Regions from separate parts of the Pedococcus bigeumensis genome, predicted to be linked through region 3. Evidence: predicted binding sites of a transcription regulator. Region 3 holds the regulator's gene; each other region holds the start of a gene.
What was found. Region 3 encodes Rex, which represses fermentation and respiration genes when NADH is low (regulators of the CRP and FNR family bind a similar motif). Its sites were predicted from a motif close to CTTGTGAANNNNTTCACAAG; they were not measured.
Positions count from the first base shown of each region.

Region 1: the regulator Rex is predicted to act here: its motif matches at 2,908-2,927, upstream of edd (phosphogluconate dehydratase).
Region 2: the regulator Rex is predicted to act here: its motif matches at 5,986-6,005, upstream of ABD262_RS02805 (Cg1360 family ATP-synthase-associated protein).

Region 1 covers NZ_BAAAQS010000003.1:1,011,997-1,021,370, reverse strand. Annotated here, with positions in the region: gene eda (bifunctional 4-hydroxy-2-oxoglutarate aldolase/2-dehydro-3-deoxy-phosphogluconate aldolase) at 221-925, opposite strand; gene edd (phosphogluconate dehydratase) at 922-2,847, opposite strand; gene pdxH (pyridoxamine 5'-phosphate oxidase) at 3,089-3,784, opposite strand; gene ABD262_RS15460 (hypothetical protein) at 3,896-4,297, shown strand; gene ABD262_RS15455 (oxygenase MpaB family protein) at 4,312-5,199, shown strand; gene ABD262_RS15450 (MFS transporter) at 5,233-6,507, opposite strand; gene ABD262_RS15445 (NYN domain-containing protein) at 6,567-7,454, shown strand; gene ABD262_RS15440 (pentapeptide repeat-containing protein) at 7,468-8,049, opposite strand; gene ABD262_RS15435 (citrate synthase 2) at 8,160-9,257, shown strand.
Region 2 covers NZ_BAAAQS010000001.1:571,645-581,018, reverse strand. Annotated here, with positions in the region: gene ABD262_RS02840 (F0F1 ATP synthase subunit gamma) at 1-580, opposite strand, end outside; gene atpA (F0F1 ATP synthase subunit alpha) at 698-2,335, opposite strand; gene ABD262_RS02830 (F0F1 ATP synthase subunit delta) at 2,486-3,298, opposite strand; gene ABD262_RS02825 (F0F1 ATP synthase subunit B) at 3,298-3,873, opposite strand; gene atpE (ATP synthase F0 subunit C) at 3,943-4,149, opposite strand; gene atpB (F0F1 ATP synthase subunit A) at 4,273-5,085, opposite strand; gene ABD262_RS02810 (AtpZ/AtpI family protein) at 5,189-5,446, opposite strand; gene ABD262_RS02805 (Cg1360 family ATP-synthase-associated protein) at 5,462-5,914, opposite strand; gene ABD262_RS02800 (GNAT family N-acetyltransferase) at 6,134-6,757, shown strand; gene ABD262_RS02795 (MraY family glycosyltransferase) at 6,878-7,993, opposite strand; gene ABD262_RS02790 (serine hydroxymethyltransferase) at 8,022-9,302, opposite strand; gene ABD262_RS02785 (L-threonylcarbamoyladenylate synthase) at 9,292-9,374, opposite strand, start outside.
Region 3 covers NZ_BAAAQS010000001.1:72,148-81,521, forward strand. Annotated here, with positions in the region: gene ABD262_RS00350 (lysophospholipid acyltransferase family protein) at 1-887, shown strand, start outside; gene ABD262_RS00355 (hypothetical protein) at 972-2,138, opposite strand; gene ABD262_RS00360 (sigma-70 family RNA polymerase sigma factor) at 2,325-3,098, opposite strand; gene ABD262_RS00365 (HAD family hydrolase) at 3,279-4,085, opposite strand; gene ABD262_RS00370 (glutaredoxin family protein) at 4,174-4,461, shown strand; gene ABD262_RS00375 (redox-sensing transcriptional repressor Rex) at 4,636-5,343, shown strand; gene ABD262_RS00380 (glutamyl-tRNA reductase) at 5,340-6,650, shown strand; gene hemC (hydroxymethylbilane synthase) at 6,647-7,756, shown strand; gene ABD262_RS00390 (bifunctional uroporphyrinogen-III C-methyltransferase/uroporphyrinogen-III synthase) at 7,753-9,374, shown strand, end outside.

The sequences.
Region 1 (9,374 bases), on a different contig from region 3:
GCCATCCGGCGCAATCCCAAGCAGTTCACCGCAGCCCGTGGGCCGCGCAGGTCGTCCCCTGCGCACGCCGAGCCGCTCGAAGGCGGCCCGGCAGGGCCCACGGGCTGTTCCATGCCCGCCACCTGTTGCCGGCAGGCCCGCACCGACCCGGCGCTGGGCCGTCCGGTGCCCACCGGGTGGCAACACGTCGCCCCTCACGCGACGTGTTGCCACCCTGCTCTCAGTGGCGGAGCGCCGCCGCCTCGGCCGCCAGGGCCTCGATGCGCGCCCAGTCGCCCCGGGCCACCGCGTCCTTCGGGGTGAGCCACGAGCCCCCGACGCAGCCGACGTTGGGCAGGGCGAGCCAGGCGGCCGCCGTCTCGGGCGTGATGCCTCCGGTCGGGCAGAACCGCAGCTGCGGGCACGGACCGGAGACCGCCGACAGGTAGGGACGACCGCCGCTGGCCTCGGCCGGGAAGAACTTCATCGCCTCCAGCCCCGCCTCGGCCAGGGTCAGCATCTCGGTCAGCGTGCCGGCCCCGGCGAGCAGGGGGAGCGCGCTGGCCAGCGCCGCCTCGAGCAACCTCGGCGGCGAGCCCGGCGTGACCAGGAACTGCGCGCCGGCGTCCTCGACCTGTCGGACCTGCTCCGGCGTCACCACTGTGCCGGCGCCGACGACCATGCCCTCGACCTGCGAGGCCACCGCCTCGATCGCGCCGAGCCCCGCCGCGCTGCGCAGCGTGATCTCGATGACCGGTATGCCGCCGCGCACCAGCGCACGGGCCAGCGGCACCGCCTGCTCGACCGTGTCGACCACGACGACCGGGATGACCGGCGCCAGGGCGAGGACGTCGGCGCCGTCGCGCAGGAGCGGCCGGCTCCCCGCGGGGTCGCCGGGCGTCAGGTCCCCCGGGGACTCGGTGGTGTGAAGGCTGCTGGTCGTCATCGGGTCTCCTCGTGGCTCAGGAACGGTGCGGCGTCGGCCTTCTCCCACAGCCTTCCGAGGCTGCCGAAGACGTGGGCCCCTTCGTCGGCCCGGCCGACTGCGCCGCGCATGGCGGCGAACAGCTCACGGCCGGTGCCGATGCCTTCCTCGCTGACCCGCGGGGAGGGCACCCGGGCGGCGAACTCCTCGTCGTCCACCAGCACGTCGAGGCGCCCGGTCAACGAGTCGACCCGCACCACGTCGCCGTCCTGGAGCTTCGAGATCGGCCCGGCGTGCACCGACTCGGGGGTCACGTGGATGGCTGCCGGGATCGCGCCCGACGCCCCACTCATGCGGCCGTCGGTCACCAGCGCCACGGCATACCCCCGCTTCTGGAGCACGCCGAGCGACGGGGTGAGGGCGTGCAGCTCGGGCATGCCGTTGGCGGACGGGCCCTGCTCGCGGATGACCACGACGACGTCGCGGTCGAGCTCGCGGCGTGAGAACGCCTGGAGGAAGCCCACCTGGTCGGTGAAGACGCGGGCGGGCGCCTCGACGACCCGGTGCTCCGGCGCCACGGCCGACACCTTGATGACCGCGTGGCCCAGGGTGCCACCCAGGACCCGCAGACCACCGTCGACGCTGAACGGGTCGTCGGCCGCGCGCAACACGGCCGGGTCGCCGGACTCCGTTGCCACGTCGACGAACTCGAGCCGACCGTCGACCAGCACGGGCCGCTGGGTGTAGCGCCGCAGGCCCGGCCCTGCGAGGGTCAGGACGTCCTCGTGCAGGAGTCCGTGGTCGATCAGGGTGCGCACGAGGAAGGCCGTGCCACCGGCCGCGTCGAAGTGGTTCACGTCGGCCGGGCCGTTGGGGTAGATCCGGGCGACGGAGGGGATCGCGGTCGACAGGTCGTCGAAGTCCTCCCACGTCAGGTCGATACCTGCGGCGGCAGCCATCGAGATGAGGTGCATCGTGTGGTTGGTCGAGCCGCCGGTGGCGAGCAGCGCGACGACGCCGTTGACGACCGCCTTCTCGTCGACGACCTGGCCGATGCCGTAGGGCGTGTCGGAGGCGGCGATCTCGGCGACCCGCGCGGTGGTCGCCGCGGTCAGCGCGTCGCGCAGCGGGTCGTCGGGGTGGACGAACGCCGCGCCCGGCAGGTGCAGCCCCATGACGTCCATCAGCATCTGGTTGGAGTTGGCGGTGCCGTAGAAGGTGCACGTGCCCGGCGAGTGGTAGGACGCCACCTCGCTCTCGAGCAGCTCCTCGCGCCCGACCTCACCGGCGGCGAAGGCCTTGCGGGTCTCGGCCTTCTCGGCGTTCGAGCGACCCGACGCCATCGGCCCGGCCGGCACGAGGGCGGTCGGCAGGTGGCCGAAGGCCAGCGCCCCCGCGACCAGCCCCGGCACGATCTTGTCGCAGACGCCCAGCATCAGGACCCCGTCGAACACGTCGTGGCTGAGCGCGATCGCCGCCGACATCGCGATGACGTCGCGGCTGAACAGGCTGAGCTCCATGCCGGCGCGTCCCTGGGTGATGCCGTCGCACATCGCCGGCACCCCGCCGGCCACGCGGGCGACCGCGCCGACCTCGCGCGCGGTCTGCTTCATCGCGGCGGGGTAGTGCTCGAACGGCGCGTGCGCCGAGAGCATGTCGTTGTAGGAGGTGATGATGCCGAGGCTGACGCCGGTGTCGGCGGCCATCACCGTGCGGTCGCTGCCACCGCACGCGGCGACGGCGTGGGCGAGGTTGGAGCAGCCGAGGTCGGTCCGCGCCGGGCGCAGGCTCAGCTCGGAGGCCGCGCGCGAGATCCGCTGCAGGTATGCCGTGCGGCTGGCCCGGCTGCGGTCGGTCACCCGGGCGGTGACGTCGGCCACGACGGGGTGGAGGGCAGGGTGCTGAGGGGTCGGTGGAACGGCGGTGGGGTCGGTGGGCGCCATGAGGCTCCTCGGATTCGGCGGTCGGGACGGGGACCGCGCGAACGGCGACACTGACGCGCGCGTGTGATTCCGTTCACAAGTCTGGGGCCACGGTGGCCGCCCGCTGCCGTCCGTTCCGGGATACGGACGGGTAGGAACGGCCTGTCGGCGGCGGCCGGCTCCCGCTCACCCACTCACACCCCGTCGTTCGGAGGATCCACCCGGTGATGGCGCGGTGGATCCTCCGAACAAGTGGCTTGGGTCAGGGCTGGCGGCGGCTCAGGGCCCAAGCGTCAGCGTCGTCGAGCGAGCCCGCGGCGACCCGGCTGAACACCAGCCGGTCGTGCAACCGGTTGCGACGACCGCCCCAGAACTCGACCTCGTCGCAGACCACCCGGTAGCCGCCCCAGAAGTCGGGGACCGGCACGTCGGTGGGGTCCCCGTGGTCGGGGAACTGCGCGGCATACCTCGCGTAGGCGTCCTCGAGGCCCTGCCGTCCGTCGATGGGCTGGGACTGACGCGAGGCCCATGCGGAGATCCGCGACGCCCACGGACGCGAGCCGAAGTAGCCGGCGACCTCGTCGCGGGAGAGCTGCTCCGCCACGCCCCGGAACCGGATCGCCCGGTACATCGCCGGCCAGGTGAGCGCCGCGGCGATGCCCCCGGTGGCGGCGATCTCGACGCCCTTGGCCGACTCGGTGCCGGTGACGAAGCCCGGGCCCCGCTCGTCGAAGAACCGCATCAGCACGGTGCGCACGTTGGGCCGACCCGCGGCGTCGACGGTGGCGACCGAGAGGGCGTAGGGCTCGGGGACGTCGGCGTGCACCTGCGCGCGCGCGACGGCGTCGTCGACCCAGGCCCGCGCCTGCTGCCACGGGGTGGGCGCGAGCTCGGCCTCGGAGATGCCTTCGCCGACGTAGTCGCGGCGGAGCGGGTCGGGGAGAGACAGGTCACTCATGGTCGAAGACTAGGCGGCCACCGTTTCTGATCTCCTGCTTCGCCCGAACGTTTCCGATCTCCTGCTTCGCCCGGAAGTTAGGGTGGGAGCCGGACCAGTCAGGGAGGCAGCATGCCCAGCAAAGGCAAGGCAGTCGGCAACCTCGTGAAGTGGGGCGTCAAGTACGGCCCCCACGTCGTGGTGCTGGCACAGCAGGCCAAGGAACCGGCAATGAAGGCCGCCCAGACCGCCCTCGACCGGCAGAAGGCTCGCCGTCGGGCGATCGAGCACGCGGCGACGGTGCGCGAGGGGAGCGTGCTCAAGACGTTCGACCCGCGCGCCGACCACAGCGAGCCGGTGTGGGTGGTGTTCTCCGGCGACGACCCCATCGCCGCCCACCCCACCTCCACGACGCCGATCGCCGAGCTGATCGCCAACAGCGACCTGGCCACGCGGGTGCGACCCGCCGACGTCCCGACGCCTGCGGCCCGGCTCAAGGAGCTTCCCCGGCGCCGGGCCAGGCGCTCCCAGTGACCCTGCTCACGCCGATGGCCGACAGCGCCCGCCGCCAGCTCGCGTCGGCCCTGCGGTCCCGCGTCGCCGGCTCCGACGCCCAGGCCAAGGCCGAACGCATCTGGGGCGCCGAGGGCCCGCGCTGGTTCACCCCGGACGACCCGATCTGGCGGGTCCATGCCGACGCCGCGATGTTCCCGGGCGGCATCCGGGCGCTCCTCCTCCAGTCGCTGCACCCGCTCGCGATGGCCGGGGTCGCGGGGCACTCGGGCTACAAGGGCGACCCGTGGGGCCGGCTCCAGCGCACCAGTGAGTTCCTCGCCACCACGACCTTCGGCACGATCGACCACGCACAGGAGCAGATCGGACGCGTCCGCTCGATCCACGAGCGCGTGCGCGGCAAGGCCGCCGACGGGCGCCCTTACTCCGCGAGCGACCCCCACCTCCTGGCCTGGGTGCACGCGACCGAGGCCGACAGCTTCCTGACGGCCTACCAGCGCTACGCGGTGGCACCGCTGAGCGACGCCGAGGCCGACCGCTACGTCGAGCAGGGCGGCATCGTCGCGAGCGCCCTCGGGGTGGTCGACCCGCCCACCACCGTCGCCGCGCTGCGCGCCACGATCGAGGGCTACCGCCCCGAGCTCGAGTCGACCGCCGCGGCGCGCGACGCCGCGCGGTTCCTGCTCGTCCACCCACCGCTGCCGCTGGCGGCCAAGCCGGGGTATGCCGCGCTGGCAGCGGGTGCCGTGGCGATGCTCCCGCGCTGGGCCCGTCAGCCGCTGCGGCTGCCCTGGCTTCCGCTCACGGAGCGGCTCGTCGGTCGTCCGCTCGGCGCCGTGGCCACCTCGATGGTCCGGTGGGCGATGGCCGACGCGACCGACGAGCGGCGCCGGGCTGCCGAGCGTCGCGGCAGCTCCGTCTGACCACAGCAGCGCAGCACCCGTCGTGCTGCGCCGCTAGGGCGTGGGGTGGCGGGAGTCGTAGCGCAGGAACCCCGGTTGCAGCCGGGCCAGGACGAGGATTGCGAGGACGCAGGCGAACCCACCCACGACGGCCGTGCGCGCTTCGCCGATGCCGTTGGACAGGAAGCCGCCGGTCATCTCCCCGAGCCGGGGCCCGCCCGCCACGACGACGATGAACACGCCCTGCAGCCGGCCGCGGAGGTGGTCGGGGGTGGCCGACTGGAGGATGGTGGTGCGGAAGACCGCGCTGACCGAGTCGGACGCACCGGCGACCGCCATGGCGACGAGCCCGAGCCACAGGGCGGCTCCACGTGACATGACGCCACCGGCGGCGAGCATCGCTCCCCCGAAACCCGCGATCGCGAACCCCCAGCCCACGATGGACACCAGGATCGCCAACCCCTGCCGTCGCACGTGGCCGAGCTGGCCGGAGAAGAACATCGCGACGATCCCGCCGACAGCAGCCGCGGCCGACAGTGCGCCGACCGTCTTGGCCCCTCCCCCGAAGATCACCGCGCCGGCAGCGGGGAAGAGCACCCGCGGCTGGGCCAGCAACATGGCGCAGATGTCGGCCACGAAGGTCATCCGCACGTTGGGCCGCGTCGTGAGGAACGCGAACCCGTCGAGCACCGACCGCAGCCCGGGACGCGTGGGGGCGGCACCCTCCTCGGGCTCGGGCGGCAGCGACGGCAGCGTGGCCAGCCCCCACAGCGCGGCGGTCGTGATGAGCGCGTCGGCGGTGTAGGCGGCCTTGAACCCGCCCCAGTCGACGAGCACCCCCGCCAGTAGTGGGCCGACGGTCATCGAGGCATTCATCGCGAAGACCGACAAGGCGTTCGCCGCGGGCAGCAGCTCGCGCTCGAGGATCCGCGGGTAGATCGAGGACCGCGCCGGCGACGACACCGCGAAGGCGCCGTTCCACAACGCCACCAACGTGTAGAGCACCCAGACGTGCGTGTTGCCGACCCAGGCCTGCAGGGCGCACAGGATGCTCGACACGAACGCGACGGCCTGCGCGATGAGCCCGACCTTGCGCCGGTCGAAGTGGTCCACCAGCGTGCCGCCGTAGAGACCCATGAACACCAGCGGCACGAGCGCGCACATCCCCACGATGCCGACCGCCGCCGTCGAGCGCGTGATCTCGTAGACCTGCAACCCGATGGCGACCACCGCCATCTGCGAGCCGACGTTCGAGAGGGTGAACCCCACGTACAGCCGCCGGTACGGTGCGTTGTCCCGCAACGGGGTCAGGTCGAGGAGCAACGGCACGAAGCGACTGTATGCCGCGGCGCGCAGGCCGCGCCGCCGGGTGCCGTAGCGTCGGGGTCATGGACCCCCGCGCCCGGATCGCCCTGCTCATCGACGCCGACAACTCCTCCGCCTCGAAGATCGACCTGATCCTCAACGAGCTCAGCGCCTACGGCGAGACCAGCATCCGCCGGGCCTACGGCAACTGGACCAAGGCCGGGCTGCGGCCGTGGGCCGAGGTCCTGCACCCGCGGGCGATCCGGCCGGTGCAGCAGTTCGACTACAGCCGCGGCAAGAACGCCAGCGACATGGCGATGGTCGTCGACGCGATGGCGCTGCTCTACAACGACCACCCCGACGCGTTCGGGATCGTCTCCTCGGACGCCGACTTCACCCCGCTGGTCATGCACCTGCGCGAGCGGGGCGCCGCGGTCTACGGGTTCGGCGAGCGCAAGACGCCCGAGCCGTTCCGGTCGGCCTGCACGAAGTTCCTCTTCCTGGACCAGCTCGCTGACCCCGACGAGGTGCGGCTGGACGAGGCCGGCCCGCAGGCCGAGGCCGTGTCCGCCATGGCCGAGTCCGGCGAGGCCCCGTCGGGCAGCCCAGCCGCGCGGGGCAAGGCCACCAAGACCGCGAAGAAGGCCGCGACCAAGGCCGCCGCCAAGGCTGCACCCAGGGCGGAGCCGAAGTCGGAGCCCAGCCCGGCCCGCCGGACCACGGCCGAGCTGCGACAGGACAACGGCCTCGTGCGGCTGCTGCGCAACGCCGTCTCCCGCGCAGCGGACGACGACGGCTGGGCCAGCGTCGGCGCGGTCGGCAACAGCATCTCGAACCAGTCCTCGTTCGACTCGCGCAACCACGGCTACGCGTCGCTGAGCAAGCTGCTCAAGGCGACCGAGCTGTTCGAGGTGCGCACGGTCGGCAACACCATGTCGGTGCGCGACAAGCGCCAGGCCCGCAAGGCCTAGTCAGGCACTCAGCTCAGTCGGCGACCTTGAGCCCGAGCTCGGCGGCCAGCGCGGGGCCGAGGTCGATGAGCTGCAGCGCCGACACCGTCGCCCCGCGCAGCCCCGCGACACCGCGCGGGCCGGCGAGGTCGGCACCGGTCAGGTCGACGTCCTTGAAGGTGCCCTTGGTGAAGTCGGGCGACACCAGGCGGCACCCCTCGAACGACACCCTGGTGAGCCTGGCCTCGCCGAAGTCGGCCTCGACGAGCTGGCAGTCGACGAACTCGACGTCGAGCAGGGTTGCGCCACGGAGGTTGAGGAACTCGACCTTGCAGCCCTCGAAGCTCACCCGGGCCAGCTCCGACCCGTAGAGCGCCACCGCGCCCATCCGCGCACCCTGGACGAGGCAGTCGGCCCACGACGACTCGGCGAGGTCGAGGCCTGCCCCGTGCACGGCATACAGGCTGGTCTCGGAGAACCTCGCGCGAGGGGCCCGCAGCTCGCTCAGGTCGCACCGCTGGAAGGTGCACTCGAGGAACCGCGCCCCGCCCGCCGAGGCGCCACTGAGGTCGGCGGTGAAGACCTCTCCGTCGTAGTCCGTCTCGGCCGTGAGCATCGGCCCATAGTGACCCATCGGGCGGACAGTGCAGAATGAACCCGCCAGTAGGTATGCGGGCGCCCCACCGGGCGACCCGCACCAACACCCCCCATGCCGAGAGGACACCGATGTCCGACAGCGACTTCAAGCCGGGCCTCGAGGGCGTCATCGCCTTCGAGTCAGAGATCGCCGAACCCGACAAGGAAGGCGGTGCGCTGCGCTACCGCGGCGTCGACCTCAAGGACCTCGTCGGCAAGGTCAGCTTCGGGCAGGTCTGGGGGCTCCTGGTCGACAACGGGTTCGACCCCGGCCTCCCGCCGGCCGAGCCGTTCCCACTGCCCGTGCACACCGGCGACATCCGCGTCGACGCCCAGTCCGCGATCGCCCAGCTCGCGCCGCTGTGGGGCTTCAAGCCGCTGCTCGACATCTCCCCCGAGCAGGCCCGTGACGACCTCGCCCGCGCGTCGGTGATGATCCTGTCGTTCATCGCCCAGTCCGCGCACGGCCAGCACACCCCGATGGTGCCGCAGTCCCGTGTCGACGAGGGCCGCACGATCGTCGAGCGCTTCATGATCCGCTGGCGTGGCGAGCCCGACCCCAAGCACGTCGAGGCGATCGACTCCTACTTCACCTCGGCTGCCGAGCACGGCATGAACGCCTCGACCTTCACCGCGCGGGTGATCGCCTCGACCGGCGCCGACGTGGCGGCCTGCCTGTCGGGCGCGATCGGCGCCCTGTCCGGCCCGCTGCACGGCGGGGCTCCCTCCCGCGCGCAGCACATGATCGAGGGGGTCGAGCGCAGCGGCGACGCCCGCGCCTACGTCAAGGACGTCCTCGACCGGGGCGAGCGCCTGATGGGGTTCGGGCACCGCGTCTACCGCGCCTACGACCCGCGGGCGGCGGTCCTGCGTGACACCTGCAAGCGGCTCGGCGCCCCGCGCTACGACGTGGCCCTCGAGCTCGAGCAGGCCGCGCTCACCGAGCTGCGCGAACGCCAGCCCGACCGCGTGCTGGAGACGAACGTCGACTACTGGGCGGCCGTGCTGCTCGACTTCGCCGACGTGCCCGGCGACATGATGACGCCACTGTTCGTGTCGGCGCGCACCGCCGGCTGGTCGGCGCACATCCTCGAGCAGAAGAAGACCGGTCGCCTCATCCGCCCGTCGGCGCGCTACATCGGCGAGGGCCCGCGCGGGCTCGACGCGGTGAAGGGCTACAAGGGCTGAGCCCGAGCTCGGTATGCCGCGTGGTCGCGACGGCCACGCGGCATACCCCTCGCGCCTCGTCCAGGCGCCTCGTCCGACCGTCCTCGTTCGCCCCTTCGTTCCGGGTGGTGGACCTCA
Region 2 (9,374 bases), 500 kb from region 3:
GCATGCGGATGACGTCGGGCTCCTGGTTCACCATGTTCACGAACCGCGTGAAGACGATGTGGACCTCGTCGACCCCACCCTCGGAGTAGTCGCGGTTGAAGGCCGCGACCAGCGCCTCGCCGATCTCGCGGGCGACGTCGAAGGTCGGCTGGTCGGTGAACCCGGTCCACTCGTCCGCGTACTCGCGCTTGCGGAACTTGTAGAACCCCACCGCCTTGCGACCGACGAGGAAGGGGACGACCTCCTTGCCGTCGGCGCGCAGGTCGCCGATCAGGCGCTCGCTCTCCTTGAGCACGGAGGAGCTGTAGGCCCCTGCGAGCCCACGGTCGGAGGTCACCACGAGGACCGCGGCGCGACGGACGTCGTCGTGCTCGGTCGTCAGCGGGTGGTCGACGTTGGAGAAGGTCGCGACCGCCGAGACGGCGCGGGTCAGGGCACGTGCGTAGGGCGAGGACTCCCGCACCCGCTGCTGTGCCTTGACCACGCGGGAGGCTGCGATGAGCTCCATGGCGCGCGTGATCTTCTTGGTCGCCTGGACGGACCGGATGCGCTGGCGGTAGACCCGCATCTGCGCTCCCATATGTTGCCGCCTCTCTCGTTCGTGTCGTGGGGTACTGCGTTCTCGGGGGTGCCGGGTGGTCCCGGCACGTTCGCTGGGGTGCCGGGCGCCCACCGTGGTGGGCACCCGGCATACCGGTCAGCGCTTCTGCTTGACGATCTTCTCCTGCTCGACGTCGTGCTCGAGGGCACCCGGGTCGGCTTCGTGGCCCACGGGGGTGGTCTCGGCGCCGGACGCCTGGAACTGCTCCTTGAACTTGCCCACGGCCTCCTCGAGGCCCGAGCGCGTCTCGTCCTCGAACTTCTTGGACTCGCGGATCGCGTCGAGCAGGCCCTTCTTCTCGCGGCGCAGGTAGTCGAGGAACTCGGTCTCGAAGCGGGAGACGTCCTCGACGGCGACGGAGTCGAGCTGGCCCGTGGTGCCGGTCCAGATCGAGACGACCTGCTCCTCGACCGGGAACGGCGCGGCCTGCTTCTGCTTGAGCAGCTCGACGAGGCGAGCACCCTTGGCGAGCTGGGCCCGCGAGGCCGGGTCGAGGTCGGAGGCGAACATCGCGAAGGCCTCCATCGCGCGGAACTGCGCGAGGTCGAGCTTCAGACGACCGGAGACCTCCTTCATGGCCTTGATCTGCGCGGCGCCACCGACTCGGGAGACGGAGACACCCACGTCGATCGCGGGACGCACGTTGGCGTTGAACAGGTCGGCCTGGAGGTAGATCTGACCGTCGGTGATGGAGATGACGTTGGTCGGGATGTACGCCGAGACGTCACCGGCCTTGGTCTCGATGATCGGCAGACCGGTCATCGAGCCGGCGCCGAGGTCGTCGGAGAGCTTGGCGCAACGCTCCAGCAGGCGGGAGTGCAGGTAGAACACGTCACCGGGGTAGGCCTCGCGGCCCGGCGGGCGACGCAGCAGCAGCGACACGGCGCGGTAGGCCTCGGCCTGCTTCGACAGGTCGTCGAACACGATGAGGACGTGCTTGCCCTGGTACATCCAGTGCTGGCCGATGGCCGAACCGGTGTAGGGCGCGAGGTACTTGAAGCCGGCCGAGTCGGACGCGGGAGCCGCGACGATGGTCGTGTACTCGAGCGCGCCGGCCTCCTCCAGGGTGCCGCGGACGGCAGCGATGGTGGAGCCCTTCTGACCCATGGCGACGTAGATGCAGCGAACCTGCTTCTCCGGGTCACCCGACTCCCAGTTCTGCTTCTGGTTGATGATCGTGTCGACCGCGACCGTGGTCTTGCCGGTCTGGCGGTCACCGATGATGAGCTGGCGCTGGCCGCGACCGATGGGGGTCATGGCGTCGACGGCCTTGAGGCCGGTCTGCAGCGGCTCGTGCACCGACTTGCGCTGGACCACCGTGGGGGCCTGCAGCTCGAGGGCGCGGCGCTCGGTCGTGTCGATCTCCCCGAGGCCGTCGATCGGCTGGCCGAGCGGGTTGACCACGCGGCCGAGGAACGCGTCGCCGACGGGGACCGAGAGGACCTCTCCGGTGCGCTTGACCTCCTGCCCCTCCTCGATCTTGGAGAAGTCACCGAGGATGACGACGCCGATCTCGTGGACGTCGAGGTTGAGCGCGAGGCCCAACGTGCCGTCCTCGAACTCGAGCAGCTCGTTGGTCATGCACGAGGGCAGGCCCTCGACGTGGGCGATGCCGTCTCCGGCGTCGCTGACGCGGCCGACCTCTTCGCGGGAGGCCGTGCCGGGCTCGTAGGACTGAACGAAGTTGTCCAGCGCGTCCCGGATCTCCTCCGGACGGATCGAAAGCTCCGTCATCTGATCTCTTCTCCTCGATAACCGGCCCGATGAGTCGAACCGAAGTCTGTGGTGTGGTCCTGCGTCTTCAGTTGTGGTGGGGCTCGTGCGGTGAGGCTCGTGTGGTGAGGCTCGGGTGGTGCGTATGCCGCGTGGTGCGGTGGGGGGTGGTCAGCCGGCGAGGTGCCGGCGGGCCTCGTCGAGGCGCCGCAGCACCGTGCCGTCGACGACCTCGTCGCCCACCTGGACCCGGATGCCGCCGAGGACCTGCTCCTCGATGACGACCTGGAGCAGGACGGGCTTGCCGTAGATACCCTGCAGGGCCGTGGCGAGCCGTTCACGCTGCTGCGGGGTGAGGTCGGTGGCGGCCGTGACGACCGCCGTGACCTGCTCGCGGCGCTGCGCCGCGAGCCCGAGGTAGCGCTCGAGGGTGCGGTCGAGCTTGCGACCGCGGGGGGCCAGCACGGCCTGGCGGGCCAGTCGCACCGTCTCCTCGGCCGCCTTGCCCTCCAGCAGCTCGCTCACGACACCGGCCTTCGCGTCGACGTCGCCCTGGCGGTTGGTCAGCCGGTCGCGCAGGTCGGGGTTGCCGGCGACGATCCGGTCGAACCGGAACAGCTCGTCCTCGACCCGGTCGATCCGGTTGGCCTGCTCGGCACCCGCGAGGATGGCGGTGACCGCCAGGTCCTCCAGGGTGTCGGAGAGGTCGCGCTCGGTGGCCCAGCGCTGACCGACGAGGTTCTTGACCACGACGATCGCCTCGGCCGAGACCTTGCCGTCGAGCAGTCGCTCGGCGAGGGCCTGCTTCTCCGTGCCCTCGCGGGACGGGTCGGCCAGGGCCCGGCGCAGGGTGGCCGAGCCGTCGATGACGCCGACGACGGCCAGCAGCTCGTCACCGAGCACCCGACGGTCGACCCCACCGGCGAGCGCGGCGTCGAGCGCCTTGGCTCCGGCGATGGCGGCCGCGCGCGAGGACCCACGCATCAGGCGTCCTCCCCGACCTTCTCGGGCTGGATCTCCCCAGCCTCGAGCTCGGCGAGGAAGCGGTCGACGATGCCCTTCTGACGAGTCTCCTCGTGCAGCGACTCACCCACGATGCGGCTGGCCAGGTCGGTCGACAGACGACCCACCTCCGAGCGGAGCGAGACGACTGCCTGCTGGCGCTCGGCCTCGATCTGCTTGTGCGCCGCCTCGGTGATCCGCGCCGCCTCGGCCTGCGCGTGGCCGCGCATCTCCACGACGATGGCCGCACCCTGCTCGCGAGCCTCCTCGCGGATCCGGGCTGCCTCGGCACGGGCCTCGGTCAGCTGGGCCTGGTACTGCTCCAGGGCCGCCTGGGCCTGCTGCTGGGCCTCCTCGGCCTGCTGCATTCCGCCCTCGATCGCGGCGGTCCGCTCGGCGTACGCCTTCTCGAGGTTGGGCACGACCTTCGTGGCCACGACCCAGTAGAGGATCGCGAAGGCGATGACGCCGAAGATCAGCTCACCCCAGAGGGGCAGGATCGGCAGGCGCTCGCCGGTCTTGTCCTCGGCGGCGGCCGCGACAACCACCTGCGTGATGCCGGTGAAGTGCTGCACGGGTTCTCCTAGTGCTGTGGTGCCAGGGGGCGTTGGGCTGGGTGGTTCGGCTTACTTGAAGACGAACGCGAGCACCAGACCGAAGATGGCCAGCGCCTCGGCGAGGGCGAAGCCCAGGATGGCGATGCCCTGGAGGACGCCGCGCGCCTCGGGCTGGCGGGCGACACCGTTGATGTAGGCGGCGAAGATCAGGCCGATGCCCACACCGGGGCCGATCGCAGACAGGCCGTAGCCGAGGATGGCGATGTTGCCAGTCATGTCAGAGGTCCTCTTTCGGTTATCAGGTCCGTCGGCACCTCGCCGAGCGGGAGTTCGTGTGGCGTATTCAGTTGTGGGTCGGGCGGTCCTGCACCGGGCCGACGTGCGGTCGGCCCGGACGTCTCAGTGCTCGTCGGCGAGCGAGCCGGCGATGTAGGTCGCTGCGAGCAGCGTGAAGATGTAGGCCTGCAGGAACTCGATCAGCCCCTCGAAGGCGGTCAGCACGAAGGCCATGCCGAAGGAGCCGACACCGGCGACCTTCAGGCCCAGCCCGCCGTGGATCAGCATGTACTCGCCACCGGTGATGAACAGCAGCAGGAGCATGTGTCCGGCGAACATGTTGCCGAAGAGTCGCAGCGCGAGCGTGAGCGGCCGGGTGACGAAGTAGGTCAGCAGCTCGAGCGGGATGATCAGCACGTAGATGCCCTTGGGCAGGCCCGGCGGGATCATGTGCTTGATGTGTCCCCAGGCGCCGTTCTTCCGGATGCCGACTGCGTGGTAGATCACGAACACCAAGAGGGTCAACGCGATCGGGAAGCCGATGCGGCTCATCGTCGGGTACTGGATCGGCGGGATGATGCCGAACAGGTTGTTGACCAGGATCAGCATGAACATGCTGAAGAGCAGGGGCACGAACTTGAGGAAGTCGTGGCTGCCGATGATGTCGCGGGCCACGCCGTTGCGCACGAAGTTGTAGGCGTTCTCGGTGACCCACTGACCCTTGCCGGGGACGACCGCGGCACGTTTGGTGGTGGCGACGAGGAACCAGGAGATCAGGGCCACGGAGATGGCCAGGACGACCATCGGGCGCGTGATCGCGAAGTCACCGTGACCGATCAGCGGCTGGTAGAACTCGGCCGGCGTGGGGGCGTGGAAGCCCTCACCTTCGCCGCCCTCGGCAGCCAGGCTGATGGCACCCAGCACGTTCAGACTCACAGGTTCTCCTCGAGCTTTGCGTTCGGAACAGTCCACGGGCCAACGGGGGCAGCGCCGAGAGGCGGGGGCCCGGCATACAGAGGGGGGAGCTGACCTGCGGAAGTCATTGCGTACCGTACCGGAACCACACGAGGTACAGCGACAGCACCATCCCGCCCACGATCCCCACGGCGACGAGCCAGGTCGTGCCCAGCCAGTGGTCGAGTCCCCAGCCCAGCGCGCCGAACATCGACGGCCCGGTGATGAGGTAGGACACGACGTTCCACATCCTGGCCTCGTCGAGCCGCTGATGACCCGAGTCGGCCTTCTCCAACGGCGTCTGCCGAGGGTCCGGCGACGGTCGCGAGGGCGGTGTGGTCACGGTGAGCTCCTGTGGTCATGTGGCCGAGCCCCCATCCTGCCCCGAATCGTCCGGCGCGTCGAAAACGAGCCGGCGGGAGCGGACGAAGGCGATCACCTGGAACACCTGCCACACGAGGGCGACGGCCAGGACGGCGATGCCGAACGCGGTGCCGTCGAGCCAGGTCGCGTCCTGCAGCGCGATGATCACGACGAGCAGGAAGATCATCTGGCCCATGAAGACGGCCAGGGCGCTGGCGAGGAAGCGCAGCGGGTCGGCGGCGCTCCCCAGCTTGCGCATGACGACCAGGCCGAGGGCGAAGAAGGTCAGCGCGATCACGAAGCCGAGCGCGGCACCCAGGGCGGCCTTTCCGCCTCCCACGACGGCGGCGACGACCACGGCGACCGGACCCACCGCAACGGTGGGGAGGAAGGCTCCACGCAGCATCACCGCGAACGGGTCGCGGTCGGTGTGCGGAGTTGTGCTCACGGTCTGGCCTGCCTGATTCGTCGGGGCTGCGGTGCCTGGCGAAAGGGGTGGTCTGCACCCACCTTGGGGTGCTTGTGAAAGGTATCACAAGCGCTCCGGACGCTGCCACCAGGGGGTCCGGAGGCTGCCACCCGGGGGTCCGGAGGCTGCCACCCGGGTCCCGACAGAGCCTCACCCGAGCCGAGCTCGGGCGGCTCCGGGCCCCGGTAGCCTTCGGCCATGCCAGCCACTCCCCCGACCGGCGCCCCCCTCAGGGGCCGGTTCGTCCGGCTCGACGTCATGACGATGGAGGACGCCCCGGGGCTGCACGCGGTCTACACCGACCCGGGCGTCTACACCCAGGGCTTCGTCATGCGTCCGCCCCCGGCGGACCTCGCGGCCACGCGGGCCGACACCGAGGACAACATCGCGGCCGGCGCGAGGGGTCGGACGGCATACACGGTCCGCCTCACCGGCGAGGGCGGCCTCGGCGAGGCAGGCACCGTCGTGGGCACCTCGTCGCTCGGCGACGTCGACCTCGGGAACGAGCGGATCCACCTCGGCTGGACGATGTACGGCTCGCGTTGGTGGGGCACCCAGGTCAACCCCGAGTGCAAGCTGCTGCTGCTGGGTCACGCCTTCGAGTGCGGCTTCGGGCGGGTCAAGATCCAGACCGACGCGGTCAACGAGCGCTCACAGGCCGCGATCGCCAAGCTCGGCGCGACCCGCGAGGGCGTCCTGCGCCGGCACACCCGCCGGGCCGACGGCAGCTTCCGCGACACCGTGGTGTTCAGCGTGCTGCGCGACGAGTGGCCGGCCGTGCGCGCCGGTCTCCGGGCGCGGCTGGACCTCCCCGACGCCTGAGCCGGCCGGCGGTGCGACCGGCGCCGGGCGACCGGTTCAGTGCGACCGGTTCAGTGCGACCGGTTCAGTGCGACCGGTTCAGTGCGACCGGTTCAGTGCGACCGGTTCAGTGCGACCGGTTCAGTGCGAGCGCGGCCGGTGGCCCGGGATCGACCAGCGCGGCAACCACAGGGTGAGCACGCCGATCACCACGACGGCGGCCAGCACACCGGCCCCGGCGACCCGTGCGTCGTCGACGAAGATGAAGCTCACCGAGCCGAGGGCGGCGACCGCCGCCCACAGCCACAGGAGCAGCACGGCCCGCCGGTGGCCGTGGCCGAGCTGGAGCATCCGGTGGTGCAGGTGCTGCTTGTCGGGGTGCCAGGGGCGCTCCCCGCGGGCCGTGCGCCGGACGACCGCCAGCAGGATGTCGACCAGCGGGAGCAGGATGATCGCGGCCGGCACGACGAGTGGGAGCAGGGTCGCGGCGACGGGGTTGGTGCTGACCTGCGCGGGAGTCACGTTGCCGGTCGTCGAGATCGTCGCGGCGGCGAGCAGGAGGCCCAGCAGCAGGGCCCCGGAGTCACCCATGAAGAGCCTGGCCGGGTGGTAGTTGTGCGGCAGGAACCCCACGCAGCAGCCGATCAGCGCGGCCGAGATGAGGGTCGCCGACGAGAAGACGTTCGGTGGGTCGAAGGTGCGCGAGATGCCGTAGCTGTAGATGAAGAACGCCGTGCCCGCGATCACCACGACTCCCGCCGCGAGACCGTCGAGGCCGTCGATGAAGTTGACCGCGTTGGTGAACAGCACCACGGCGAAGACGGTGAGCCCCACCATGATCGGCTGCGGCAGCACGGTCACGCCGCCGATCGGCAGCTGGTAGAGCAGCACGCCGCTGAACGCCATGATCCCGGCCGCGATCATCTGGCCGCCCATCTTGGTCAGCCAGTCCATCTCCCGGATGTCGTCGATCGCGCCGATCAGGCAGACGATGCCGCCCCCGACGAGCACCCCCTGCAGCTCCGGTCCCAGCCGGAACACCTGGCCCAGGAAGGGCAGGTGGCTCGCCGCGATCATGGACGCCGCGAAGCCGAGGTAGATCGCCACTCCCCCGAGCCGCGGGATCGGTGTCGAGTGCACGTCGCGGTCGCGGACGGGGGTGAACGCGCCGGTGCGCACGGCGACGGCACGCATCAGCGGCGTCGCGGCATACGTGATCACCGCGGCGACCATCAGGACGAGGAGGTACTCGCGCACTCAGGGCGCCTCTCGGGTGGGTGGGGACTCAGCCCCGAGGGTATGCCGGGAAGCGGGTCACGAGGTCCGTGACCCCCGCGCGGACCTCCTTGGAGACGGCGTGGTCGGGGTCGGCGTCACCGCGGATGACCGCCGTGGCGATGAGCTCGGCGACCTCGCGCATCTCGTCGGTGCCCATGCCCTGGGTGGTGACGCAGGGGGTGCCCACCCGGATGCCGCTGGCGATGTTCGGCTTCTGCGGGTCGAAGGGGATGGCGTTCTTGTTGAGGACGATGCCGGCCGCGTCGGACCGCGCCTCGGCGTCGGCGCCGGTGACGCCGACGCCCTGGAGGTCGTGGAGCGAGAGGTGGGTGTCGGTGCCGCCGGTGGTGGGGCGAATGCCCTTCTCGCCCAACGCGGTTGCCAGCACCGCGGCGTTCTCGACGACGCGCTTTGCGTAGGCCTGGTAGTCAGCGGTGGCGCACTCCTTGAAGTTCACCGCCTTGGCCGCGATGGTGTGCATCTGCGGGCCGCCCTGCATCATCGGGAAGACCGCCTTGTCGAGCTTGGCGGCGTGCTCTTCCTTGCAGACCAGCGCCCCGGAGCGGGGACCACGCAGCACCTTGTGCGTCGTGAAGGTGACGACGTCGGCGTAGGGCACCGGGCTGGGGATCGCCTTGCCGGCGACGAGGCCGATGAAGTGCGCGGCGTCGACCCAGAAGATCGCCCCGACCTCGTCGGCCAGCTTGCGGAAGAACTCGAAGTCGATGAGCCGCGGGATGGCCGACCCTCCGGCGAGGATCACCTTCGGGCGGTGCTCCTTGGCGAGCCGCTCGACCTCGGCGTAGTCGATGTTCTCGGTCTGCTTGTCGACGCCGTAGTGCACGGCGTTGAACCACTTGCCGGAGAACGAGACCTTGGTGCCGTGCGTGAGGTGGCCACCCATCGGCAGGGCCATCGCCAGGATCGTCTCGCCCGGCTGCATGAACGCGCCGTAGACGGCCTGGTTGGCGCTGGCGCCCGAGTGCGGCTGGACGTTGGCGTGGTCGGCGTCGAAGAGCGCCTTGCACCGCTCGATCGCCAGCGTCTCGGCCTTGTCGACCTCCGAGCAGCCGCCGTAGTAGCGACGGCCCGGGTAGCCCTCGGCGTACTTGTTGGACAACGTCGAGCCCAGGGCGGTCAGCACCTCGGGGCTGGACATGTTCTCCGAGGCGATGAGCTGGAGTCCGCTCCGGATGCGGTCGAGCTCGGAGACGAGCACCCCCGCGATCTCGGGGTCGAACGACTCGAGGGCGCCGAAGTCGGAGCCGTAGAAGGTGTCAGCGCTCATGCGGGTCTCCTGGGAGGGTGCTGTCGGTGTCGTCGGTGCTGCTGGTGGCGGGATCCGCGGGCAACTCTATTG
Region 3 (9,374 bases):
GGATCGCTGCCGTGCGCGTGGCGGCCGAGGCCGCGGGCATCTCGCCCGACGACGTCGAGCGCCACATCGCGTCGCTGCTGTCGTTCGTGCGGCGGCGGGTGACCGGCGACTACACCGTCGACGAGTTCGGGTTCGACGAGGACTTCACCCGGCACTTCTACCTCCCGGTGCTGCGCCCGCTCTACCGGTCGTGGTTCCGGGTCGAGGTGCGCGGCATCGAGAACATCCCGGCCGAGGGCGGTGGGCTGGTGGTGGCCAACCACTCGGGCACCATCGCGATGGACTCGCTGATGACCCAGGTGGCCGTCCACGACGAGCACCCGGCGCACCGGCACCTGCGGATGCTCGGCGCCGACCTCGTCTTCCAGACCCCCGTGGTGGGGCAGGTCGCCCGCAAGTCCGGCTCGACCCTCGCCGCCAACCCCGACGCCGAGCGGCTGCTGTCCAGCGGCGAGCTCTGCGGCGTGTGGCCCGAAGGCTTCAAGGGTGTGGGCAAGCCGTTCAGCGAGCGCTACAAGCTCCAGCGGTTCGGGCGGGGCGGGTTCGTCTCGGCCGCGCTGCGCACCGGCGTGCCGATCATCCCCTGCTCGATCGTCGGTGCCGAGGAGATCTACCCGATCATCGGCAACATGAAGACGGTCGCCCGGCTGCTGGGGGCTCCCTACGCGCCGATCACGCCCACCTGGCCGTTGCTCGGTCCGCTGGGGCTGATCCCGTTGCCCAGCAAGTGGATCATCGAGTTCGGGTCACCCGTGGAGACGGCCGACCTCGGCCCCAACGCCGCCGATGACCCGATGCTGGTCTTCGACCTCACCGACCAGGTCCGCGAGACGATCCAGCAGACGCTCTACTCGCTGCTGATGCAGCGGCGCTCCGTCTTCTTCTGACCCATCTTCTTCCGACCCGGCTCCGGCCACCCGCGTGGTCCAGCCGAGCCTGGGTCAGCCGTCTGCCGAGCGCGGCCAGGACGGTCAGGGGAGGGTCAGCGTCACGCCGGGCAGCGTGACCGGTCCGAGCGTGCTGCTGGGGACGGTCGCAGCCACGCTGCTCGTGCCGAGGCTCACCGTGGGGAGCGGCACCGTGGCCGTCACGGACGGGACGACCGGCACCGAGACGCTGAGCGTCGGAAGGCCCACGCTGGCGCCGGTCGTGCCCACGCTCGAGCCACCACCGCCGCCGCCGACGACAGGACCCGACGTGCTCGACCCGCCGGGCACAGGCACGCCGCCGGGCACGGTGACCGCGGTGTCGGGCACGGTGACACCACCCGAGCCGGACGCCGTGGGGGAGCCCGAGGGTGCCGTGGTCACGGACCCGGGCAGCGACGCGGGCCCGAGGGTCGAGGAGGCGACCCCGCTGCAGGCGCTCCCGCAGGCGGCGAGCCGACGGGCCGTGATCTGCTCGGTGTCGCGCAGCAGCGACTCCAGGACGGCCAGCTGCGGCAGCGACTCGGCCGGCACCTCGGTGCGCAGGGCCTCGAGCTGGGGGAGGGTGCGCGCGGTGAAGTCGCGCATCGCGAGCAGCGCCTGGGGGTTGCCGGTGCTGGCGTAGGAGGTGTCGAGCGCCTGCCGGCCCTTGCGCACCGAGTCGGCCGCGGCCGTCAGGGCCGTGTCGACGTCGGTGACCTGCCGGCTGCCCTCGGACAGGGTGCGGGCGTCCGAGACGTGGCCCTGCGCCTGCGACAGGTAGGTCTGGCCGCGCTCGAGGTCGTTGTCAGCGAGGCGGACGGCGACCCCGTCGAGCCAGCCCTTCACGGGGTAGAGCGCCTGGCCGGGAACGGCGGTGCGGGAGGCGACGCCGACGACTCCCCCGACCAGGAGCACGGACGCGGCGGCGCCGGCCAGCAGTCTGGGCAGCCCGCGGCCGACCACGACGACGACGGGGGTGGTGCGCGACGCGGCACGGCGGGCAGCGGCCGCCTTGGCGGCGCCGGGGCTCGGCGCCGGCATCCGGGCCGCCTCGGCCATCAGCCGGTCGCGCAGGGTGGCCACGAACGCCGCGTCGGCAGCAGGGACGGCAGAGGTCAGCCCCACGAGGTGGCGGCTGGTCTCGACGAGCTCGGCCAGGCCTTGGTCGGTGACGCGCTCGCCTTCGAGGGCGCGCTGGAAACGGTCTGCCGCGCGGTTCAGCACTGGCATGCCGACACCTCCCTCCCCAGCCCTGCTGCGACCCGTGCGGGGATCGAGGTGATCCACGCGGCCGTGTCGATGACGGTCTCTCGCGCTGAGAACGAGCGACTCCCCCGGAAGTTACGCGCCGAGACGTAGCGAAACCCGCCGCAAGCCGGGCCCGAGCCGGCGAGAACCGCACGCACCTCGACCGCCTCAGATGTCGACATCGGCGAGCTCCCTGTGCAGGGCCCGCACGGCGCGGAGCTGGAGCTGCTTGACCGCTCCCTCCGACTTGCCGAGCACCTTGGCCGTCTCGGCGAGGGTGAGCCCCTGGAGGAAGCGCAGCACCACGCACTCGGCCTGCTCGGGCTTGAGGCCCTTCACGGCCTCGAGGAGTCGCTCGTCGCGCAGCCGGTCGAGCACCTCGTGGTCGGGCGCAGCCTCCACCCGGGGGTCGGCGTCGAGCATGTCGGCGGTCGAGACCTCCATGCGGAAGCGCGCCGACTTGGCGTTGTCGGTGATCAGGTTGCGGGCGATGGTGATGAACCAGGCCGCGATGTCCCGGCCCTGCCAGGAGAAGGAGTCCATCCGGCGCAGGGCGCGCAGGAAGGTCTCGGAGGTGATGTCCTCGGCGAGCTGCCGGCCACCCACTCGCACGTAGACGTAGCGGTAGACCACGTCGACGTAGCGCTCGTAGAGCAGGCCGAACGCCTCGCTGTCACCGCGCTGCGCGAGCTCGACCAGCGCCGAGATGCGCTCGAAGTCCTGGGGTGCCTCGCCCGGACCGAACCCCGCACTGGCTGCGCTGCCCCCGTGGCTGGACCCGCCTCCCGACAGCGTGCCGGCGTCACCCGCGATGGTGAGCATGGCCCGGAGGCCGGCGAGGAAGTCCGCGGTCGCCGGACCCATCCCGTGGTCGCCGGCTGCGTGACCGATCGCCGGGGTGCTCGTTGCCCAGACCGGAGCGCTGCGGGCAGGACGGAGCACCGCGAGTCGGCTCGCGGCGCTGCGACGTGCTCGGATCCGGATGGGGGCCTCCTGACCGGGACAGTTTCCCCGATATCGGGCGGATTGTCAGGAGACCTGCGCCACACCCGTCACCCAGGGCGGCGGGACACAGGCCAACGTCCGCATCCGGACGCAAACAGGGGTATGCCGCGGTCGTCGCTAGCGGGAGCGGCGCCGGGCCGCGGCGGCCAGGGCGCCGGCGAGGGCGGTGGCCCCGACGGCCTGGACCCCGAACTTGGCGGCGCGCCGCCCGGTCCGGTAGTCACGGATGGTCCAGCCGTGCGCCCGGGCGTGGTCCCGCAACGCGCCGTCGGGGTTGATCGCGCACGGGTGCCCGACGAGGGAGAGCATCGGGATGTCGTTGGCCGAGTCCGAGTAGGCCGAGCACCGCCTGAGGTCGAAGCCGCGCTCAGCGGCGAGCGCCTCGATCGCGGTGGCCTTCGCCGCACCGTGCAGCGGCTCCCCGGCGAGGCGCCCGGTGTAGATGCCGTCGACGGACTCGGCCACGGTGCCGAGCGCCCCGGTGAGCCCGAGCCGGTCGGCGATCACCCGGGCGACCTCCACCGGCGTCGCGGTGACGAGCCAGACCTCCTGGCCCTCGTCGAGGTGCATGCGCGTCAGGGCCTGCGTCCCGGGCCAGATCTTGTCCTGCATCGCCTCGTCGAAGATCTCCTCGCCGATGGCGCCGATCTCGGCCACCGAGTGGCCCGCGATGAAGCCGAGCGCCTGCTCGCGGATCTTCGCGACGTGGTCGAGGCTCTCCCCGAGGGCGGCGTAGCGCAGCTGCTTCCATGCCATCGCGCTGACGTCGCGAACGGTGAAGAAGCCGCGGCGCCAGAGCCCGAGCGCGAGCAGCCAGATGCTGGCGCCCCGCAGGACGGTGTTGTCGACGTCGAAGAACGCGGCGGCAGTGGGGTCGGCCGGGGTCAGGAGCGCCTGGTCCAGCTCGCTCGGCCGCTCGCTCATGGCAGCCAGCCTAGGGCGGTGGGCGAGGTCACCGGCCCCGGGGCCGGGCCGCGCCCGCCGTGGCGGCCGCGCGGCATACGCTCGGGGGGTGTCCGGAACCGCCCCCCCCGCCGAGCCCCCTGAGGGCCCGGCGCCCGCCGAGGTGCGCATCACGCTGGTGAGCAAGCCCGGCTGCCACCTGTGCGACACGGCCCGCGAGGTCATCGGCCGGGTGGCCGCCGACCTGGGGGTGGGCTGGGTGGAGCGGTCGATCGAGGACGACCCCGCACTCAAGGAGCAGTACTGGGAGCAGATCCCGGTGACCTTCGTCGACGGGCGGCAGCACGACTACTGGCGGGTCGACGAAACGCGGCTCAGGTCCGCCCTCGCGCGCTGAGCGGAGCGGTCGGGGCGACCGGCGGATCGAGCACGAAGTGACGCGGCTCACGCCCCCGACGGGGCGGTCGCTTGTGACTTTGTGCATCGGTTCACAAAAGCGTAATCTGCAGAGGCTCCCGTCCGCCCCAGCCAGGCGCGGACTGCCAGTGATGAGAAGGAGCCGGAAAAGACTGTGTCTGCCGACCCGAGCGCCCGTCGGGGTATTCCCGACGCCACGGTGGCACGGCTACCGGAGTACCTCCGCGCCCTGACCGGCTTGGCGGAACGCGGGATCACGTCGGTGTCCTCCGAGGAGCTGGCCTCCGCCGCAGGCGTCCGCAGCGCCAAGCTGCGCAAGGACCTCTCGCACCTCGGCTCCTACGGCGTGCGTGGTGTCGGCTACGAGGTCGACCACCTCGCCTACCAGATCTCCCGGGAGCTCGGCCTCACCCAGGACTGGCCGGTCGCCATCGTCGGGATGGGCAACCTCGGCCACGCGCTGGCGGCCTACAGCGGGTTCGCGACGCGCGGGTTCCGGGTGGTGGCCCTGCTCGACCAGGACGCCGGGCTGCTCGGCCAGGAGATCGCCGGCATCACCGTGCAGCCGATGACCGTGCTCGACGAGCTCGTCGCCGAGCAGGGCCTGGCCATCGGCGTCATCGCCACGCCGGCAGCGTCCGCGCAGGGCGTCTGCGACCAGCTCGTCGCCGCCGGCGTCCGCTCGATCCTCAACTTCGCGCCGTGCGTGCTGGTCGTGCCCGACGACGTCGACGTGCGCAAGGTCGACCTGTCCACCGAGCTCCAGATCCTCGCCTTCCACGAGCAGCGCAAGGCGCTCGCCGCCGGGGGTGCGCTCGACCGCGTCTCGCTCGAGCCCGTCGACGACGTGGTGGGCCGATGAGCCTCGTGATCCTGGGCCTGTCCCACCACACCGCACCGCTGCCCCTCCTCGAGGCCATGACCCTCGACGCCGCGGGCCGCCGGACCCTGTCCGCGAGCCTGACCGGGCGCGAGAACCTCACCGAGGCGATCGTGGTGTCCACCTGCAACCGCACCGAGGTCTACGCCGAGTCGGCGACCTTCCACGGTGCCGTCACCGACATCGCCGACGCGCTCACCGAGGTCACCGGGGTCAGCCGTGACGAGCTGCGCGAGCACCTCTACGTCCACTACGAGGACCGCGCCATCGCGCACGCCTTCACGGTCGCCTGCGGGCTCGACTCGATGGCGGTGGGCGAGGCCCAGATCCTCGGCCAGATGCGCACGGCGCTGCGCGAGTCGCAGAAGGCCGGCCACGCCGGACCGGCCCTCAACACCCTCTTCCAGCAGGCGCTGCGGGTCGGCAAGCGAGCCCACACCGAGACCGGGATCGACGCCGTCAGCGTCTCGCTCGTCGAGGCGGGGCTGGCCCGGGCCGAGCGCGAGCTGGGCCCGCTGGCCGGCCTCCAGGTGCTCGTCGTCGGCGCCGGGGGCATGAGCTCGCTGGCCGCGACCACGGTGGCGCGGCGGGGCGCCGCCGGGCTCTCCATCGTCAACCGCACGTTCGCGAAGGCGGTGCGACTGGCCGAGCGCACGGGCGCCACCGCGCGACCCCTCGACGACCTCTCCGCCGCCCTCGCGGTGGCCGACGTGGTGATCTCCTGCACCGGCTCCACCGGCGTGGTGGTCGACCTCGCGACCGCAGGCGACGCGCAGGTGGCCCGGGGCGGTCGCCCGCAGGCCTACATCGACCTCGCCCTGCCCCACGACGTGGCCCCCGAGGTCGCCTCGCTGAGCGGGGTGACCCTCGCCGGGCTGGCCGCGCTGGGGGAGGAGCTGTCCGGTGGGCAGACCCCGCCGCAGGTGAGCGAGGTGGCCGACCTGGTCATCGGTGAGGTCGCGGCATACCTGACCTCGCGCGCCGCGGAGAGCGTCGCGCCGACCGTCGCCGCGCTGCGCTCCCACGCCGCCGACGTCGTCGCGGGCGAGCTGACCCGCCTCGACCAGCGGCTGCCCGACCTCGACGAGGTGGCTCGCGCCGAGGTGCAGCTCGCGGTGCACCGCATCGTCGAGAAGCTCCTGCACACCCCGACCGTCAGGGTGAAGGAGCGGGCCGTGGGGGGTCAGGGCGCCGACTACGCCGAGGCGCTGCGTGAGCTGTTCGACCTGCGCCCCGGCGAGGCCGCCACCGCGTCCGTCCCGCCGCCCCAGCGGGGAGGTATGCCGTGAGCACGCCCCCCACCGCCGCGTTGACCCTGCGCCTGGGCACCCGGCGCAGTGCGCTCGCGACCACGCAGTCCACCTGGGTGGCCGACCTGCTGCGCGCGCGGGGCCACTCCGTCGAGCTCGTCGAGATCGTCACCGAGGGAGACACCTCCACCGCGTCGCTGGCCTCCCTCGGCGGCACCGGGGTGTTTGCGGCGGCCCTGCGCCGGGCGCTGCTCGAGGGTGAGGTCGACTTCGCCGTGCACTCCCTCAAGGACCTGCCCACCACGCCCGAGCCCGGGCTCGTGATCGCTGCCGTCCCGGTCCGGGAGGACCCGCGGGACGTGCTCGTGTCGTCCGGCGGGCGCACGCTGGGTGAGCTCGGCGAGGGGGCTGTCGTCGGCACCGGTTCGCCGCGCCGGGTCGCCCAGCTCGCGGCCCTCGGCCTCGGGCTGTCCGTCAAGGACATCCGCGGCAACGTCGACACCCGCATCGCGCTCGTCAAGGACGGCGCCCTCGACGGTGTCGTGCTGGCCCGCGCCGGCCTCGCCCGGCTGGGCCGGCTCGACGAGGTCGCCGAGGCGATCGACCCGCTGCAGATGCTGCCCGCCCCCGGGCAGGGTGCGCTGGCGGTCGAGTGCCGTGCCGACGACTCCGCGACGCTGGCTGCGCTCGAGGTCCTCGACGACCCTGACACCCGCACCTGCGTCACCGCCGAACGTGCCGTCCTCGCCGCGCTCGAAGCCGGCTGCTCCGCACCGGTGGGGGCGCTCGCCGAGGTCGTCGAGGGCGAGGACGGCCTCGAGCTGTCGCTGCGCGCCTTCGTCGGCGCGGTCGACGGCTCGTTCGACCTGCGTCGCTCGCTCGTCGGCAGCGCCGGCGACGGCGAGGCCCTGGGCCGGCGGCTCGCGGCGGTCCTGCTCGAGGACGGCGGCGACCTGCTGCGCGGACCCGAGGAGCGACCACCGGCCCCACCCGCCCCGCAGACCTCGAGCGGTGACGGCCCGGCAAGCCACCCCGGGGCGCCGCCCCCAGACCCACCCGGGGCGACCGGACCCGATCCGCTCGCCGGCCCCGACAGCAGCACCGACCGCAAACCCGAACACGACAGCACGGAGCGTGCACTGTGAGCCCCACGCGCTCGACCACCACCACCTCTACCCCCAGCTCGCCCGCTCGCCAGAGCCGGGTCCCGGGACGCGTCGCCTTCGTCGGCGCCGGCCCCGGCGACTCCGGACTCATGACGGTGCGCTCGCTGGAGTTCCTCGCCGCCGCCGACGTGGTCGTCATCGACCAGGTCGCCCGGGAGGACGTCGTCACGCGCTACTGCCGGGAGGGTGTCGAGATCATCGACGCCGGCCACGGCGACCACGGTCAGCCGCTGACCCACGCGATGCGGGCCAAGCTGGTCGTCAAGGCCGCCAAGTCCGTCTCGGGCGGCCTCGTCGTCCGGCTCATGGATGGTGACCCCGGCACCTTCAACGGCCTCGCCGAGGAAGCCCTCGCCTGCCAGAAGGCCGGTATCGGGTTCGACATCGTCCCCGGCGTCAGCGCCGTCTCGGCGGTGCCCGCGTATGCCGGCATCCCGCTGACGTCGAGCAGCTCGCCCGCCGTGCACGTCATCGCGGCGAACGACCGGCACGTCGACTGGGCCGCCTCGGTGGCCGAGTCGGTCACGGTCGTCCTCCTCGGTCAGCCCGAGGACCTCGCCACCGCACTCGGGAAGCTCCTGGCTGCGGGTCGTCCCGCGGACAGCCCGGTCGCCCTGACCGAGCGCGGCACCACGATCCGCCAGTCCACCCGGGTCACCACGCTGGGCGAGTTCGCCAAGGTCATGAAGACCCTGGAGTTCCCGGCCCTGGCCGTGATCGGCTCGACCGTGGCCCTGCGCGAGAACCTCTCGTGGTTCGAGACCAAGCCGCTGTTCGGCTGGAACGTCCTGGTGCCCCGCACCAAGGAGCAGTCCGGCTCGACCATCGCCCGGCTCGAGTCCTTCGGCGCGACCGCGGAGGTCGTCCCGACGATCTCGGTCGAGCCGCCGCGCACGCCCCAGCAGATGGAGCGCGCCGTCAAGGGGCTGGTCACCGGTCGCTACGAGTGGATCGGGTTCACCTCGGTCAACGCCGTGAAGGCGGTGCGCGAGAAGTTCGAGGAGTTCGGTCTCGACGCGCGTGCGTTCGCCGGCCTGAAGATCGCCGCCGTCGGCGGGGTCACGGCTGCCGCCCTGCGCGAGTGGGGCATCGTGCCCGACCTCGTGCCGTCCGGTGAGATGTCGGCGAACGGCCTGCTCGAGGACTGGCCGCCGTTCGACGAGGTGCTCGACCCCATCAACCGGGTCTTCCTGCCGCGGGCCGACATCGCCACCGACACCCTCGTCGCCGGTCTCCAGGAGATGGGCTGGGAGGTGGACGACGTCACGGCATACCGCACCGTGCGCGCCGCGCCGCCGGCCGCCCACATCCGCGAGGCCATCAAGGGCGGGCAGTTCGACGCGGCCGTGTTCACGTCGTCCTCGACGGTGCGCAACCTGGTCGGCATCGCCGGCAAGCCGCACCCGTCGACGGTGATCGCGTGCATCGGCCCGGCCACGGCCAAGACCGCCGAGGAGCACGGGCTGCGGGTCGACGTGCTCGCCCCGGAGGCGTCGTCCGACTCCCTGGTCGACGCGCTCGCCGACTACGGCCTGGGCCTCGCGGCGGCTGCGGCGGAGGCCGGCGAGCCGGTCGTGCGCCCCAGCGCCAAGAAGTC